DNA from 2 places in the Alteromonas sp. ABV2_168 genome. Region 1 is predicted to be linked to the other one. Evidence: predicted binding sites of a transcription regulator. Region 1 holds the regulator's gene; the other holds the start of a gene.

The links. Region 1 encodes LexA, which represses DNA repair genes until DNA is damaged. Its sites were predicted from a motif close to TACTGTATNNNNATACAGTA; they were not measured.
Region 2: the regulator LexA is predicted to act here: its motif matches at 5,773-5,792, upstream of recN (DNA repair protein RecN).

Annotation. Positions count from the first base shown of each region.
Region 1 covers NZ_JBSWYQ010000001.1:132,592-140,516, reverse strand. The annotation lists gene ctaD (cytochrome c oxidase subunit I) at 1-1,481, opposite strand, end outside; gene coxB (cytochrome c oxidase subunit II) at 1,491-2,576, opposite strand; gene ACXAH4_RS00660 (YceI family protein) at 2,984-3,556, shown strand; gene ACXAH4_RS00655 (serine hydrolase domain-containing protein) at 3,666-4,805, shown strand; gene lexA (transcriptional repressor LexA) at 4,907-5,533, opposite strand; gene ACXAH4_RS00645 (type 1 glutamine amidotransferase domain-containing protein) at 5,791-6,468, opposite strand; gene ACXAH4_RS00640 (aldehyde dehydrogenase family protein) at 6,510-6,773, opposite strand; gene ACXAH4_RS00635 (aldehyde dehydrogenase family protein) at 6,835-7,290, opposite strand; gene ACXAH4_RS00630 (aldehyde dehydrogenase family protein) at 7,241-7,708, opposite strand; partial or broken gene ACXAH4_RS00625 (helix-turn-helix domain-containing protein) at 7,733-7,900, shown strand; gene ACXAH4_RS00620 (LysR substrate-binding domain-containing protein) at 7,916-7,925, shown strand, end outside.
Region 2 covers NZ_JBSWYQ010000004.1:267,924-275,848, reverse strand. The annotation lists gene ACXAH4_RS08895 (DUF445 domain-containing protein) at 1-255, shown strand, start outside; gene ACXAH4_RS08890 (P1 family peptidase) at 346-2,601, shown strand; gene ACXAH4_RS08885 (DUF4097 family beta strand repeat-containing protein) at 2,646-3,326, opposite strand; gene ACXAH4_RS08880 (outer membrane protein assembly factor BamE) at 3,588-3,944, opposite strand; gene recN (DNA repair protein RecN) at 4,082-5,764, opposite strand; partial or broken gene ACXAH4_RS08870 (IS3 family transposase) at 6,054-7,201, shown strand; gene ACXAH4_RS08865 (hypothetical protein) at 7,279-7,925, shown strand, end outside.

The sequences.
Region 1 (7,925 bases):
AAAATCAGCTGGGATAACCCGAAAGCAAACCCGCCGATACTGATCCACTGGTTGTAATCAGCAAATTGCAGCGAGTAATCAGGGATCCGCCGTGGCATACCCGCCAGCCCCACAAAATGCATAGGGAAGAACAGCACATTCACGGAAATCAGTGAGCACCAGAAATGCCACTTAGCCAGCGTGATATCAAACATCTTACCGGTCCACTTGGGCAGCCAGTAATACACCGCCGCCATAATGGAAAACACCGCTCCGGTCACCAGAACATAATGGAAATGGGCCACGACAAAGTAAGTATCGTGGTACTGAAAATCCACAGGGGTGATTGCCAGCATCAATCCGGACAGGCCACCGATGGTGAACAGCACAATGAAGGCAAGAGCAAATAACATGGGGATTTCAAAGGTCATGGAACCCCGCCACATAGTGGCCACCCAGTTAAACACTTTCACGCCGGTGGGTACGGAGATCAGCATGGTGGCGAACATAAAGAACATTTCAGCAAACACCGGCATACCTGTGGTAAACATATGGTGAGCCCAGACAATGAATGAGAGCAGGGCGATGGAGGCAGTGGCGTACACCATGGAGGCATAGCCGAACAGGCGCTTGCGGGCGAAGGTCGGCACAATCTGCGAGATAATGCCAAAAGCAGGCAAGATCATGATGTAGACTTCAGGGTGCCCGAAGAACCAGAAAATATGCTGGAACATCACCGGATCACCGCCGCCGGCAGCATCAAAGAAACTCGTCCCGAAGAATTTATCGGTAAGCACCATGGTCACTGCACCAGCCAGTACAGGCATTACAGCAATCAGCAGGAATGCAGTAATAAGCCAGGTCCAGACGAACAGTGGCATTTTCATCCACGTCATACCCGGCGCACGCATATTAAAGATAGTCACGATTACGTTGATTGCGCCCATGATGGAGGAAATCCCCATAATATGGACTGAGAACACAAACAGCGCGGTACTGTCGCTGCTGTATGTCGTCGACAGCGGCGCATAGAAGGTCCAGCCGAAAGCCGGGCCACCGCCTTCCATGAACAGTGAACCTAACAACATGGAAAATGCAAACGGCAGGATCCAGAAGCTCCAGTTGTTCATTCTGGGCAATGCCATATCCGGTGCGCCAATCATCATGGGGATCAGCCAGTTAGCCAGACCGGTAAACGCCGGCATGACAGCACCGAATACCATGATCAGGCCGTGCACTGTGGTCATCTGATTAAAGAAATTCGGGTCTACGATTTGTAAACCGGGCTGGAACAGTTCGGCGCGGATCACCATCGCCATCGCGCCGCCAGTAAGAAACATGATGAAGGCGAACCACAGATATAACGTACCGATATCTTTGTGGTTAGTTGTCAGCACCCAACGCATCAGGCCTGCCGGAGCGCCGTGTCCGTGGTGATCATCGTGATGTTCATCATGTGCCGCAGTGTGCTCCGGCGTCATAGTTTCAGTTGCTTTACTCATCGCACGCTCCTATTTACCGGTTGCTACTGCATTAACGTCTTTAGGCTGGATCACATCGCCGGTGTTATTTCCCCAAGCATTACGCTCGTAGGTAATCACCGCAGCGATATCTTTCAGGGACAGCATCTTGCCAAACGCCTGCATGGCCGTGCCTGCTTTACCGTTAAGCACAATATCGATGTGCGCTTTCTGATCCTCCAATACCATCTGACTGCCTTTAAGTGCAGGGAAAACGCCCGGCAACCCCTGACCGTTAGGCATATGGCAGGCTGCGCATGTCGCGTTGTACACTTTCTCGCCGGTACTCATCAGCTCTTCTTTGCTCATGCTCATGGCCAGCAGGCGCTGCTCTTCTTCTTTCGCCTGTTTCACAATGGCTTCCTGCTCTGTCATCCAGTTTTTATATTCATCCGGGCTCTTCGCAATCACCACTACCGGCATGAAACCATGATCCTTCCCGCACAGTTCAGCGCACTGTCCACGGTAGATACCGGGCTCATTCACTTTGGTCCACGCCTCATTGATGAAGCCCGGATTAGCATCTTTCTTTACTGCGAAATCTGGCACCCACCAGGAATGGATAACGTCGTCAGAGGTGATCAGGAAGCGGACTTTTTGTCCGGTAGGAATGACCAGAGGACGATCTACCTCAAGCAGGTAGTTTTCCCCTTTTTCGAATTTGTTCTCAATCTGCTCACGCTGTGTGGCCATGATGGAGTAAAAGGACACATCGCTGTCCATGTACTTGTAATGCCATTTCCACTGGGAACCGGTGACAAGAACCGTCATTTCAGGTTCACTGGCATCTTCCATCGCGATGAGGGTTTGTGCTGCCGGGACGGCCATAAATATCAGGATCAGGAAAGGAATGACTGTCCAGGCGATTTCTACTTTCACGTTTTCGTGGAAGTGCGCCGGTTTGGCGCCCCGGGATTTACGGTGCTTGAACATGGAGTAAAACATCACACCGAACACCACCACAGCGATGGCCACACAAATTGAGAACATCAGCATATGCAGGTCGTACACCTGTCCACTGATGTCTGTGACACCTTGTCTCAGGTTGATTTCACCTGCCCGGTCTGATGTTGCCATGGTTTCTGCTTGCAGCGACGCCGGAATAACAGACATCGCTAACCCCCAAACCATCATTGCGTTACATACGAGTTTCTTCACTCAACACCTCCGTGATGGAGGATCTTGTGTAATACCCTGCTCACAGGACCCTGTCGTATCAGGCTATCCGCCTGTTAATTTTTATCTCTTTTTGTTATTTTTTCGTTAACAGCGGTATAAGAATTAAACAGATTTCATCTTGTGTCTAGTCTTTCTGAAAAAATAAATGGCCGGGGTGGCCTCAGAAACAGGGTCAAAGCACTTCATTCTGATATTTCGAATGTTTCGTTCAGATCTTCGACACATCCGTATTTAAGGAACGCCGTATTATAGGTAAGTAAATCGTCCTCACACTTGTGACATCAACGTTATGAAAGGAATGTGTAATGAATAAATTTATCCCGGCAGTATTAGTTTCAGGTTTAATCAGTGCAGGCGCATTCGCGGCGCCTGTGAGCTATCAGATTGATCCTACTCACACCAGCGTTATCGCTTCATGGAATCACTTCGGATTCTCTAACCCGACAGCCGCCATCAACGGCGCTGAAGGCACCATCGTGTTTGACAAAGACGCGCCGGAAGACAGCAAAATCGATGTGTCGGTGAAAATTGATACCATTGATTCATTTGTTAAAAAGCTGAATGAAGAATTTGTCGGTGCTGACTGGTTCAATGCAGCGAAGTTTCCTTCTGCCACCTTCACCAGTACAGATGTTGAAATGACAGGTGATAAGACGATGGAAGTGACCGGCGATCTGACGATCAAAGGTGTGACTAAGTCCGTCACTATGGATGTCACTCTGAATGGTTCAGGTGTACACCCGATGACACAGAAAGAAGCGATAGGTTTTGATGCAATGACCACCATCAAGCGTTCTGACTTCGGGATTGATATGTATGTACCGAATGTGAGTGACGAAGTCACGCTGCACATCACCACAGAAGCACAAGCTAAATAAGTTTTCGCATCACCGTCCAGATGCCCGGCCCGCGCGAGCGGGCTTTTTTATTGGTAGCGGCCTGTTAACTGCGGTAGTCTGATTGTTTTTATTGTCAGGGATTGCTTCTATGTTGCGCCGCGCTGTTTTCTCCTCTTTTCTGTTATTTTTAACACCCTCTGTTTTTGCCAAAGATCTTCCTTCCGGCGCTATTAACGCTCAGTTTGAAGAAGCGGTAAGTCATGACACAGTGCCGGGTATAACCATGGCACTGGGCAACGATAAGGGCATGCTGATGGCTAAAGGCTACGGTTTTGCCGACGTGGAAAACCATGTACCGATGACGACAGATCACAAGGTGCGTATCGGCAGTGTCTCTAAACTCATCGCTACGGCCGGATTAATGCGTCTTGCGGAAGCGGGCAACATTGATCTGGATAAACCGGTAACTGAATACGTCAGCGCATGGCCTGCTGATAAACCGGTCATTACTCTGCGCCAGCTTACCTCACATACAGCAGGCATCAGGCACTACAAAGAAGGTGCCAATGAATTCCTTCTGAATGAAAGTTATCCGGATATCGACAGTGCACTGGCGATGTTTAAAGATGATCCACTGCTGTTTGCACCCGGCACAGATCACCGTTATTCAACGTTTGCCTGGACACTGGTCAGTGCCGCAATGGAAGGGGCTGACGCGTCCCGGGATTTCCGCGCCATCATAAACGAAGAAGTGTTCGCGCCGCTGAAACTGGACAACACGGTATTTGACGACCAGTACACCATCATCGATCACCGGGCGAGACCTTACACCGTACACGAAGGTGAGCTGATTAATGCGCCACAAACGGATCACAGCTATAAATGGGCCGGCGGCGGTTTTATTTCTACGCCGTCAGATATTGTCCGGTTTGCTGTAGCCCATGTGGCAAGCGATTACCTGAAACCAGAGACTACCCGCGCCATGTTTACTCCTGCCAGGCTTAACAATGGTGAAACCGTGGGCTTCGGCATAGGCTGGAAAACCGGTTTTGGCGATTACAAAAAACGTAAAGCGTATAAAGATAACGTGAGCGCGCTGGCTTTGATGGACGATATTCCTGATGCAGTGATGCACTCAGGTGGCAGTATGGGCGGCATTACAATGACCATTCTTTGCCGTGAACATAAAACAGCGGTTACTGTAGTAAAAAATGTCAGTGGTGAAGACAATGCTGATGTTTTTCTGCTGGCGCTCAAGACACTGCACTTTGCACATACCAGCCAATAGTAAAGAAAAAGGGCGATGATGGTTTATATCATCGCCCTTCCAATTTTTAGCGCTGTGGCCAGCGCACACAATAGTTATTGCACCGCGCTTAGCGAAAGGACTTACATCCAGTCAGCATTGCGGATTACACCTACAGCCAGACCTTCAATGTTGAATGGTTCAGCAGCAAGATCCACCTTTATGGTATCGAATTCTTCATTTTCTGCATGCAGCCAAACTTCGCGGCCGCGTTTTTCCAGACGTTTTACCGTGACATCCTCATCAACCCTGGCAACAACTACCTGCCCATTGTGCACGTCAGTAGTTCGGTGAACGGCAAGTAGATCACCATCCAGAATACCGATATCTTTCATACTCATACCGTTTACACGTAACAGGAAATCCGCACGGGGGTGGAACAGATCAGGGTCGACCTTGTAATGCATTTCCACATGTTCCTGCGCCAGAATAGGTTCACCTGCCGCAACACGGCCGATTAACGGTAAGCCTGCGTCTTCATCGTTTTCTGCTTCCAGCGGAATATTCAGCTTTATACCCCGTGAGGTACCCGCCAGAATTTCGATTACACCTTTACGGGCCAGCGCCTTTAAATGCTCTTCTGCTGCATTAGCTGATTTAAACCCTAATTGCTTCGCAATTTCCGCACGGGTGGGCGGCATGCCGGTTTCCAGCATGGTGGTTTTGATCAGTTCGAGAACTTCCGTTTGTCTTGGAGTAAGTGGACGCATAAACAGCCCTGTTTTTCTATACAGTTCCTGTGAGTATATACAGTTGCGCTGGTTTGACAAGGGCTGCCGGCGAAATTATTACGCTTATTCAGGGGGCGCAGTTAACAACGCCTGGTTTTCATTGCAACGATATGCATTAGTTGTACATTGTAATACGCTGTTTTAGTTCTCCTTGGGAATAAAAAGGTATCTTCTTATCAAGAAATTTTAGCCAGGGGCCTCCTAATCAGAACGCCACCGGCTAAATTTGAGGGAAATTATGCAAGTTGTTTAATCAAGGCTTGCGCGACAGCTTCGGAGCTGGCTGGATTTTGGCCTGTAATCAATCGGCCATCTTCAACTACGTGAGGCTCCCAGTCCGCACCTTTTTCATAGTGACCGCCAAGACGAATGAATTCATCTTCTATCAAGAATGGCACCACATCAGTCAACTCCACCCCCGCTTCTTCTCCGTTAGTAAAGCCAGTAACTTTACGACCTTTGATAAGCGGCTCGCCGTTATCAGTTTTTACATGACGCAGGACCCCAGGGGCATGACACACAAAACTGATTGGCTTGCCTGCCCGCTCAAACGCTTCGATCAGTGAAACAGACTGTTCTGACTCAGCAAGATCCCACAGGGGGCCATGGCCGCCCGGATAAAACACCGCATCAAAATCTGTGTGTGACACGTTTTCAAGTTTGACAGTGTTCGCCAGTACTTGCTGCGCTTGTTGGTCTTGCTTAAATCGCTCAGTCGCAGGGGTTTGAAAATCAGGCAAATCACTTTTCGGATCCAGAGGTGGTTGTCCCCCCAGAGGTGAAGCCAACACCAACTCAGCACCAGCATCTGTAAAGGTGTAGTAAGGCGCTGCAAACTCCTCCAACCAAAAGCCTGTTTTTTCACCGGTGTTACCCAGCTCATTATGCGATGTAAGTACCATTAAGATTTTCATATAAACCTCTCTATCTTTTAACAATATGGATGAATCAATGATTAAAAAAAAGCGTCTACGGCTGCTTGTTTGTCTGCATACGGTGCTCGCAATCGAAGATTTGATACACCCGCTTCGCTTTGTACTACCACCGCCCTGGCATGAGAGAACTGGCGGAAGCCATGAATACCATGGTAAGCCCCCATACCTGACGCGCCCACACCACCAAAAGGCAGCTCATCAATAGATACATGGGTCATGACGTCGTTGATGACCAGCGCTCCGGAAGTCGTTTGTTGTGCAAATACTTGCTGTGCTGTCCTCATTGAAGTAATAGGCGGCTAAAGGGCGAGGGTGTTGATTGATGTAATCAATTGCCTCGTCCTCTTATTGATACAGACGAATGGGCAATAATGGACCAAATATTTCTTCCTGTATGATTGCCATATCGTCGGTTGTCCCAATCACTAGTTGCGGAGCGATTTTACGGCTTGAGGCGTCATAAGCCGGTTCATTTTGCGGCGCAAGATTGATGATCTCTGCGCCTTTTTGACGTGCATCTTCTAATAGATCGACTAAGCGCTGGTAATGGTGTTCGTTAATGATTGCGGTGTAATCGGTATTTTCTTGAATGCTTGGGAAGGTTTGTCCCATAAATTCTCGCGCTTGAGCTTTGAACGCTTGAGTTTGCTCTGCAGGCAGCAAAACGTAATCTGGTGACAGGCAAATTTGACCTGCATTAAAGGATTTAATCGTTAATGTGCGCTCAACTGCTTTGCTCAGGTCAGCACCTTTAGCCACCATAACAGGCGACTTTCCACCCAGTTCCAGAGTCACTGGCACAAGGTTTTCTGCAGCAGCACGCATCCCCTAGTACTACGGTTAGCTCTTCAGGGCCGAAGTAACGGGCCACTAACTCAGCCAATAATTCTGAAGTCTCAGGCGTCAGTTCAGAAGGTTTTAACATGGCGCTATTACCCGCTGAAAATACACCAGCTAACGGTCCAAATGCTAAATTGATTGGAAAATTCCAGGGACTAATGACACCAACAATCCCTAACGGTTGAAACTGTATTTCAGTGTGCATTTCAGGATCAGGTGAGGCGGTTTGTTCTGCCTCCATCCAGGTATCGAGATTATCGATGGCGTGTTGCAACATATTACTGGTTGTTACCATATCGGCCACGTAAGACTGATATAAGCTACGGTGTCCAAAATCTTCGCTCATGGCAGAAGCAATGGCTTTATGGTTATCACGGATTAATTTTATACAGCGCGGTCACTTAACTTGACGCAACCTGCTGTATCACAACACATTGCAGGACTAGAGGTGGCCATTGGGCGACCTTTATTTGAGCGTTCTTCTAGTGGCGTCGAGCCTACCTCCACAGCGGATGAATTAGCCATGGACATTGGTGATAAGCTGGAAGTAGCTGAGGCGGCTTTGGCTTAAGCAAGAGCTCGATCAATGGACATCT
Region 2 (7,925 bases), on a different contig from region 1:
AACGATGAGCAACTGGCAAACGCTGTTGATGTACACATCGCAGAAGCAGCCAGAGCGATGGCGCCGGAGCTCGCAGATTTTCTTACTGACCATATCCGTAAAACCATTCTGGCATGGGATGACAACCAGATGGCGGAACAAATTGAACTGAACATCGGTAAAGATCTGCAAAAAGTGCGTATTAACGGTACGTTGGTGGGCGGGCTGATTGGTGCCTGTCTGTTTTTAATTGAACATGCTATCAGTCTTTTATAACCGGTACGTAGCCGTCTTCCTTTTGAGTTTTTTGTACTATCGTGTGACACTTTTCCTTCCCCATTTTTATTTATAAAAAACGAAAACAACATGAGAAAACGAATTCTTCCGGCGTTACTGCTGGTGTTGCCGCTTATGCATGTCAGCGCAGACGCAGAGCAGGTCAGAGCCCGTGATCTTGGCATCGCGCCTGGTGTACTTGCGACCGGAAAACTGAACAGTATTACCGATGTCGCAGGCGTACGGGTGGGGCAGGTAACCCTTCATGACGGAAAAGACGTTCACACCGGTGTGACAGCCATTATTCCGGCAGAGGGCAATTTACGGCAGCGTAAGGTACCGGCTGCGGTATACGTGGGCAATGGATACGGCAAAATGGCCGGGATCAGTCAAATCCGGGAATTGGGAGAAATTGAAACACCCGTTGTGCTTACCAATACACTGAATGTGGCTGAAGGTATTGCCGGCGTGGTGGAATGGACGCTGGCACAACCGGGGAATGAAGACGTGGCATCGGTGAATGCTGTCGTAGGTGAAACCAACGACGGATTTCTTAACGACATCCGCCGCAGAACCGTGACGAAAGCTGATGTGATTCAGGCTATCAATACAGCGCAAGGTGGCCCGGTTGCAGAGGGAAATAATGGTGCCGGCAGCGGTACCCGCGCCTTCGGATGGAAAGGCGGGATCGGAACAAGCAGCCGTTTGCTGCCTGCATCACTGGGCGGATACACAGTCGGTGTGCTGGTACAGAGTAACTTTGGCGGCATCCTGAATATCGACGGCCTGAAAGCCGGGGAAGCGCTTAATCAGCACTACCTGTACAACGAACTGAATAACGATACCGCTGCTGACGGCTCCATCATGATAGTGGTTGCAACAGACGCACCGCTGGACGACCGCAATCTGGAAAGGCTGGCAAAGCGGGCCATGGCCGGTGTTGCGCGAACCGGTGCCAGCCTGACAAACGGCTCCGGCGATTATGTTATAGCCTTTTCTAACGCAGATGCATTACGTCGTGACGAGCAGTCGCCGGCGCATTCATCCACCGTGATGGCGAACAGTCAGGTGTCACCTTTATTCGAGGCGGTGATTGAAGCAACACAGGAAGCCATTTATAACAGTCTGCTGGTGGCTGAGGACGTGGAGGGTTTTCACGGGAGTGTAAAAGCCCTGCCGGTAGACAAAATCCGCTCTATATTACCGGCCGAACAGGGGACTACAGAGTCATCTGATACGTTGAGAGTGGCTACTTTTAACGTAAGTATGGAGTCGACGAATTACCCTTCTTCAGGGCTTCCGCCCGGTGATGACGTGCTTAAAAAGGTGTTGTCAGATGGCAATAATCCGCAGGTCAAAAATATTGCTGAGATCATTCAGCGCACCGCGCCGGATATTATTTTGCTTAATGAGTTTGATTACATCAAATCGCAGAGCGATGGTGTACGGGCTTTTATTCAAAATTATCTGAATGTCAGCCAGCACGGGCAACCTGCTATCGATTACCCGTACGTTTATCTCGCGCCGGTGAACACCGGTGAGCCGTCTCCTTTCGATCTGGATAACGATGGTAAAGCCACCGGAACAGGCGGTGATGCGTGGGGATTTGGCTTGTATCCCGGCCAGTACGGCATGGTTGTATTGTCGAAATATCCCGTTGTACATGATCAGGTGCACAGCTTGCAGACACTTAAGTGGAAAGATATGCCCGGTGCTCAGAAGCCCGTTGACCCGGCCACAGATACTCCCTGGTATAACGAAGAGGAATGGGCTGAGTTCCGGTTAAGCTCCAAGTCTCACTGGGATATACCCGTTAACGTTAATGGCCGCATTGTGCATGTACTTGCTATGCATCCCACACCGCCTAATTTCGATGGTGATGAAGACCGAAACGGAAAGCGGAACCATGATGAAATCAGGTTGATGGCTGACTATCTGTCTCCGGATAAAGGCGAATATATTATTGATGATGAGGGTAAGCAATCCGGTCTGCCGGAAAACACCCGTTTCGTACTGGCGGGCGATTTCAACGCTGCCGATGCGGGTGATAAACACCGGCCCGGCGTCATAGAACAGCTTATTGATAACCGGTACGTGAACGGCAATGTTATCCCGGAAAGTGAAGGTGGCCGTGAACATTCAACAGAGCCTTACAGCCGCAGGTTCACTGCACACTGGGGGGCAAGGGCAGATTACGTTTTACCGTCAAGATATGGTTTTGAAGTGACCGGTAGCGGTGTTTTCTGGCCCGAAAAAGCCAGCCCGTTGTACCGTCTGGTGAAAGATCGTGAAGCAAGTTCTGATCACCGCCTGGTCTGGCTGGACGTTAAGTTAACCGGTAAGTGATTAAACAGGCCGGGCAGATGTATTTCTGTCCGGCCTGTCAGGGTTTAGCTGCGGTTGCTGTTGTTACGTCTTATTACTTTGCTTTCCAGCGCAGGGTTAGCAAGCTCAAGTACAACGGCGCGCTCTAAAATGATATTGCCGTTAACAACCACATCGTCCGTGATTGAAAGCACCGGTTGTTCGGATTTGTTCTTCATCCAGCCATTTTCTGTTTCTTCAAATACGATGTCGCCGTAGATCCGGGTATTGCCTGACAAGCTGACATCACCGTTTTGCGTTGTGACTGAGCCTTTTATCTCGCCATCCGGCACCGAAATGTCGCCATTCACTGTTTCCAAATCGCCTTCCACCAGACTATTCACAGAAAGCCCGATATTGCCATTTACCGTAGACATATCACCAAACACATTCAGGTTTTTACCGGCATTGATATCGCCGTTAACCGTACTCGCTTCATTGATTGCAGCGTTATCTGCAATACTGATATTGCCATTCACCGTACTGACATCTTCAGCAACAGTAAATGTTTGCAAAGTCACGTCTCCGTTGACGGAAGACACATCACCAGCATGGCGGCCTTCATAGATGGTTACCGATCCCAGCACACTGCTTACATCGCCGCCATCGTGATAATCACCGTTACCCCCGACATTGATAACACAGCCTGATAACGTGGCAGCACACAAAAGTGATAAAGCAATAATTGAGAGATTCCTGTTTAGCATTCTATTTTCCGTTTTGTAGTGATGTGTGTCCGGTATGGCGTTAATACTTCCGTTTATTGCCGGGAAGCATTCACTTAATGACGAGCAATAACCGCACACGAATGAGTGTAAAAAGTATGTCAAGTTCAGCAATTGCTGAGCCAAAATTGATTATTTATTTAAAATCAGGAGGTTATGGGTTTTTGGCGTGCTGGGGGAAGGGGAGAGCGTATTTGGAAGTAGTCCGGAACACCATATTTTGGTGTTCCGGACCAAAAATGCTTACTGATCGAGCGGAGTATTAAAATCTTCTGACAGTTCGAAGTCGCCTTCTACGGTGGTCAGCACATTACCGTCGAAATTAAGTACCAGTTGCTTCTGGAAATCTTCACCGCGTTTGGACATACCGCGCTTCATATCGTACACGTAATACCAAGTGCTCTTATCAAAAGAGTCTTCAACAACAGGGTGGCCAAGAACATAAACAACCTGCTCTTTGGTCATGCCAACACGCAGCTTTTTAACGTCACGTTCGTCCAGAAAGTTGCCCTGTGGCACATCAATCCGGTAGATCCAGTTGTTACAGGCAGTGGTGAAAAATACAGCGGTTAACAAAATAGCGATTTGATACAACTTCATGCGTGAGCTTGTCCAGTTATGCTTTGATTATAGTGACAGGCATTACCTTTGCCGGCAAACCAGTGTCAGAATGCGGCTGTCGCAAAATAATGCGCGACAGCATGCTACCCAATCACCTATGACCAATCAACCGCTTATTAGTTCGATTCTGCACTTTCTAACAGTTCTCTGGCATTTGCCAGTGCTGATTCGGTTACCTTGTCACCGGCAAGTAACCTGGCAAGTTCGTCTATCCGGTCCTGCTTCGTTAATGGCAACATCTGTGTTTCTGTTGTACTACCATCACTGAACTTGGTCACAAACAACTGGTTATGGGCCTGTGCAGCAACCTGAGGTAAGTGCGTAACACACATAACCTGACTCACTTTACCCAGCCGGCGTAACAAACCACCCACAATAGCGGCGGTAGGGCCGCTGATCCCCGTATCGACCTCATCAAAAATCATGGTCGGTGTTGCGTGTTTGTCGCTGGTCAGTACCTGAATGGCAAGCCCGATACGCGACAGCTCACCGCCCGACACCACTTTCTCCAGCTTGTCTGCCGGCTGACCGGGGTTAGTGGATACCAGGAAAGTCACATCATCCAGACCAGACGCCACAGGCGTTTTGTCTTCCTGATAATCGACAGCAATATTAATGACCGCATGAGGCATATTCATCTGACGGATTTGCCCCTGAATCGCTTCTGCCAGCTTAACCGAAGCAACCTGCCTTGATGCCGAAAGTGCCTCACAGGCCTGACGGTAAGCATCTTTTGCTTCAACGACCTCATGCTGTAAATCTTCAAGACGATTCTCATCCTGCTCCAGACCGGCAAATTCTGCCGCCAGTGCCTGATGATGGCCGAATAGTTCTTCAGGCATCACTGTATGCTTACGTGCCAGTTCCATGGCTTTGCTGTAACGGGATTCCACCTGTTGCAGCCGCAGAGGATCTATTTCAAGATCATCGCAATAGCTGCGTAATTCTCTGGCCGCTTCTTCTACCTGAATAGAGGCATCGTTCAGCAAGGCAATAATCGGCGTCAGTGCGCTGTCGTGTTCTTCCAGCTCAGACAGACGGTCAAGACCATTTTGGATAATGGATAACGCATTACCTTCATCATTCTCATACAGGTTATAAAAACTCGTTTGCGCCTGTTCCAGCAATGCCTGGCCGTTACTCAACCTGCGGTGCTCAATTTCCAGTTCGGTAAATTCGCCGTCTTCAATAGCAAACTCATCCAGTTCCTGTACCTGGTAGGCCAGCAGTTGCTGGCGGTCAGCACGCTGTTGCGCCTGTGTTTCCAGGTTTTTCAGTTCCGACTGTTTCTGCCTCCACAAGCGGTAGTTATCTGACACGGCGCTCAGCAAGGCAGGATGCGCGGCATACTGATCCACCAGCTTTCGCTGGTAATCGTCTTTCAAAAGCTGAAGGTGCGTGTTCTGGCCATGGATAGCAATGAGGTACTGGCCGAACTGTTTCAGCTGCTGCAGCGATACCGGTGTGCCGTTAATGAACGCTTTCGATCTGCCTTCGCGGGAAATGACACGGCGTACAAAACAGCTGTCGTCATCTTCATCCAGCAATTCCTGCTCATCCAGCCAGGCCAGTGCAGCTTTGTGGCCTTTCAGATTAAAATGGGCAACGATTTCAGCTTTAGGCGCGTCTTTACGCACCGCGCCGGCATCGGCCCGCTCACCCAGACAAAGGCTGAGTGCATCAATGGCAATAGACTTACCCGCACCGGTTTCACCGGTGATGGCCGTCATACCCGACTCAAGATTGACAGATAATTGCTTAACAACAGCGAAATTTTTGATCGACAGATTAACCAGCATGTGTTCACCGCAGTATGTTTATACAGTATGTGTAAATATATACAGTATTCTGGCCGTGTAAAGTGAAGTTGTAGGTTTTAATGACAGTGTCATTTCTTACAATCTGATGTAATTGTTTATATTCAGTAAGTTAAGTCATTTATAGTAGTTTTTTATGGGAATGAAAATTTTTCGAGCGGCGGTTATTCGGTTTGGCTTTGTACGCGAGTATAAGGAGGTGTCCACTGAATCGCCACTGATTTCCTGGACGTCTCTCAGTTAGATAAACTAACTGAAAAGAGAGGTGTATATGAGCGGTAAACGCTACCCTGAAGAATTCAAAATTGAAGCGGTCAAACAAGTCGTTGATCGTGGCCATACTGTCGCCGATGTTGCCAAGCGACTCGATATTACTACTCACAGCTTGTATGCCTGGGTTAAGAAGTTCGGCCCTGATTCTAAGAAGCATAATGATTTATCTGAGGCCCAGGCTGAGATAAAGCGGCTTCAGAAGGAATTAAAACGGGCTACAGAAGAACGGGACATATTAAAAAAAGCCGCGGCGTACTTCGCAAAGCAGTCCGATTGAGGTACGCCTTTATCAAGGATAATAGCTAATTCTGGCCTGTCCGTTGGCTATGTCGAATGCTGGATGTTCATCCGAGCGGATACTATGCCTGGAGCAGTAAGCCTCTGTCGAAACGCGATAAAGCCAACCGTCGTCTAACAGGACTAATTAAGCAATTCTGGCTGGAGTCTGGTGGCGTGTACGGCTACCGCAAAATTCATTCAGATTTACGGGACATCGGTGAACGATGCGGTATTAACCGCGTGTACCGACTCATGGTTCGGGAAGGGTTACGTGCCCAGGTTGGCTATCGACGGCCTCGTCATCGAGGCGGAGAAAGTCACTTTGTGGTTCCAAACAGGCTGAATCGAGAATTTAATCCCGCTGCGCCTGATGAAGCCTGGGTAACGGATATCACCCACATCCGAACTCACGAAGGCTGGCTATATCTGGCGGTTGTCGTGGACTTGTTCTCCCGAAAGGTTATCGTCTGGTCAATGCAGCAGCGAATAACGAAAGATATTGTGCTCAATGCCCTGTTGATGGCTGTATGGCGCCGGAATCCAAAGCAACAAGTGACAGTGCACTCAGATCAAGGAAGTCAATATACGAGCCATGACTGGCAGGCATTCCTAAAAGCGAATGGTCTGGAGGGAAGTATGAGCCGACGTGGTAACTGTCATGATAACGCCGTTGCAGAAAGCTTCTTCCAACTGCTGAAGCGAGAGAGAATCAAAAAGAAAATCTACTCAACCAGAGATGATGCCCGTGCTGACATATTCGATTACATCGAAATGTTTTATAACTGTAAACGCAAACATTGTTCCAATAAATTACTGTCACCAGTAGAGTATGAAAGACGCCATGTTCAACGGCTGGGAAGTGTCTAGGCTAATAGTGGCGATTCACTTAACAAACAAATTTGAATTAATACAAGTTAGCAGGCATGGGAAAAAGGACATGAAGCATGTGTGGATACTGCATTGAGGGTGAGGCAATTAAGTGCCTGTGGGATAACCAGTTTGATATTGATAAGCTAGCAGACGTAATGAAGGGGAAAGACCTAGAATATATTGTGTCAGAATATCATTTGTTCCCTGAGTTTGTTGACGAAAGCGCAGCGCTGGCAAGCTTTCGCGAGCGCTTGCAACCTAACCATCCTTTGAGTCTATGGGCGACGCTCCGTCAGGTGATATTAACAGGGAGCATTTCTTCTTCGTTCTATAGTGAACTAGAAGAGCAGGTATGCGCTGGCGTTTTGCAGCAGGAGCTCAGTCACTACGGCGCAGATATTCAGCTCCCCATACCAGCTTTTTCTCAATTAGTGAGTTCAAAGTCACTTTCTCAGTTTTTACAGCGTTACTCGACACTCATTCCTAGCCTCATTGAAGAAGCGAAATGTATCATCAGGCAGATATCGAGAGATTTCGTTTCGCCATTTTTTACGAAGGGTGAAAACGAAGGTGGGATGTTTGCAAATATGTCGTTGCCTACATACGAGGAAGACGAGCATTCTGCGTTTTATAATCTACCTATTACTATTTTTCTAGCGGCAGATATTCTCATCTCCCATGAGCCTGCGGCTGTAGAGCTAACGGCGGTTTCGTTACACAT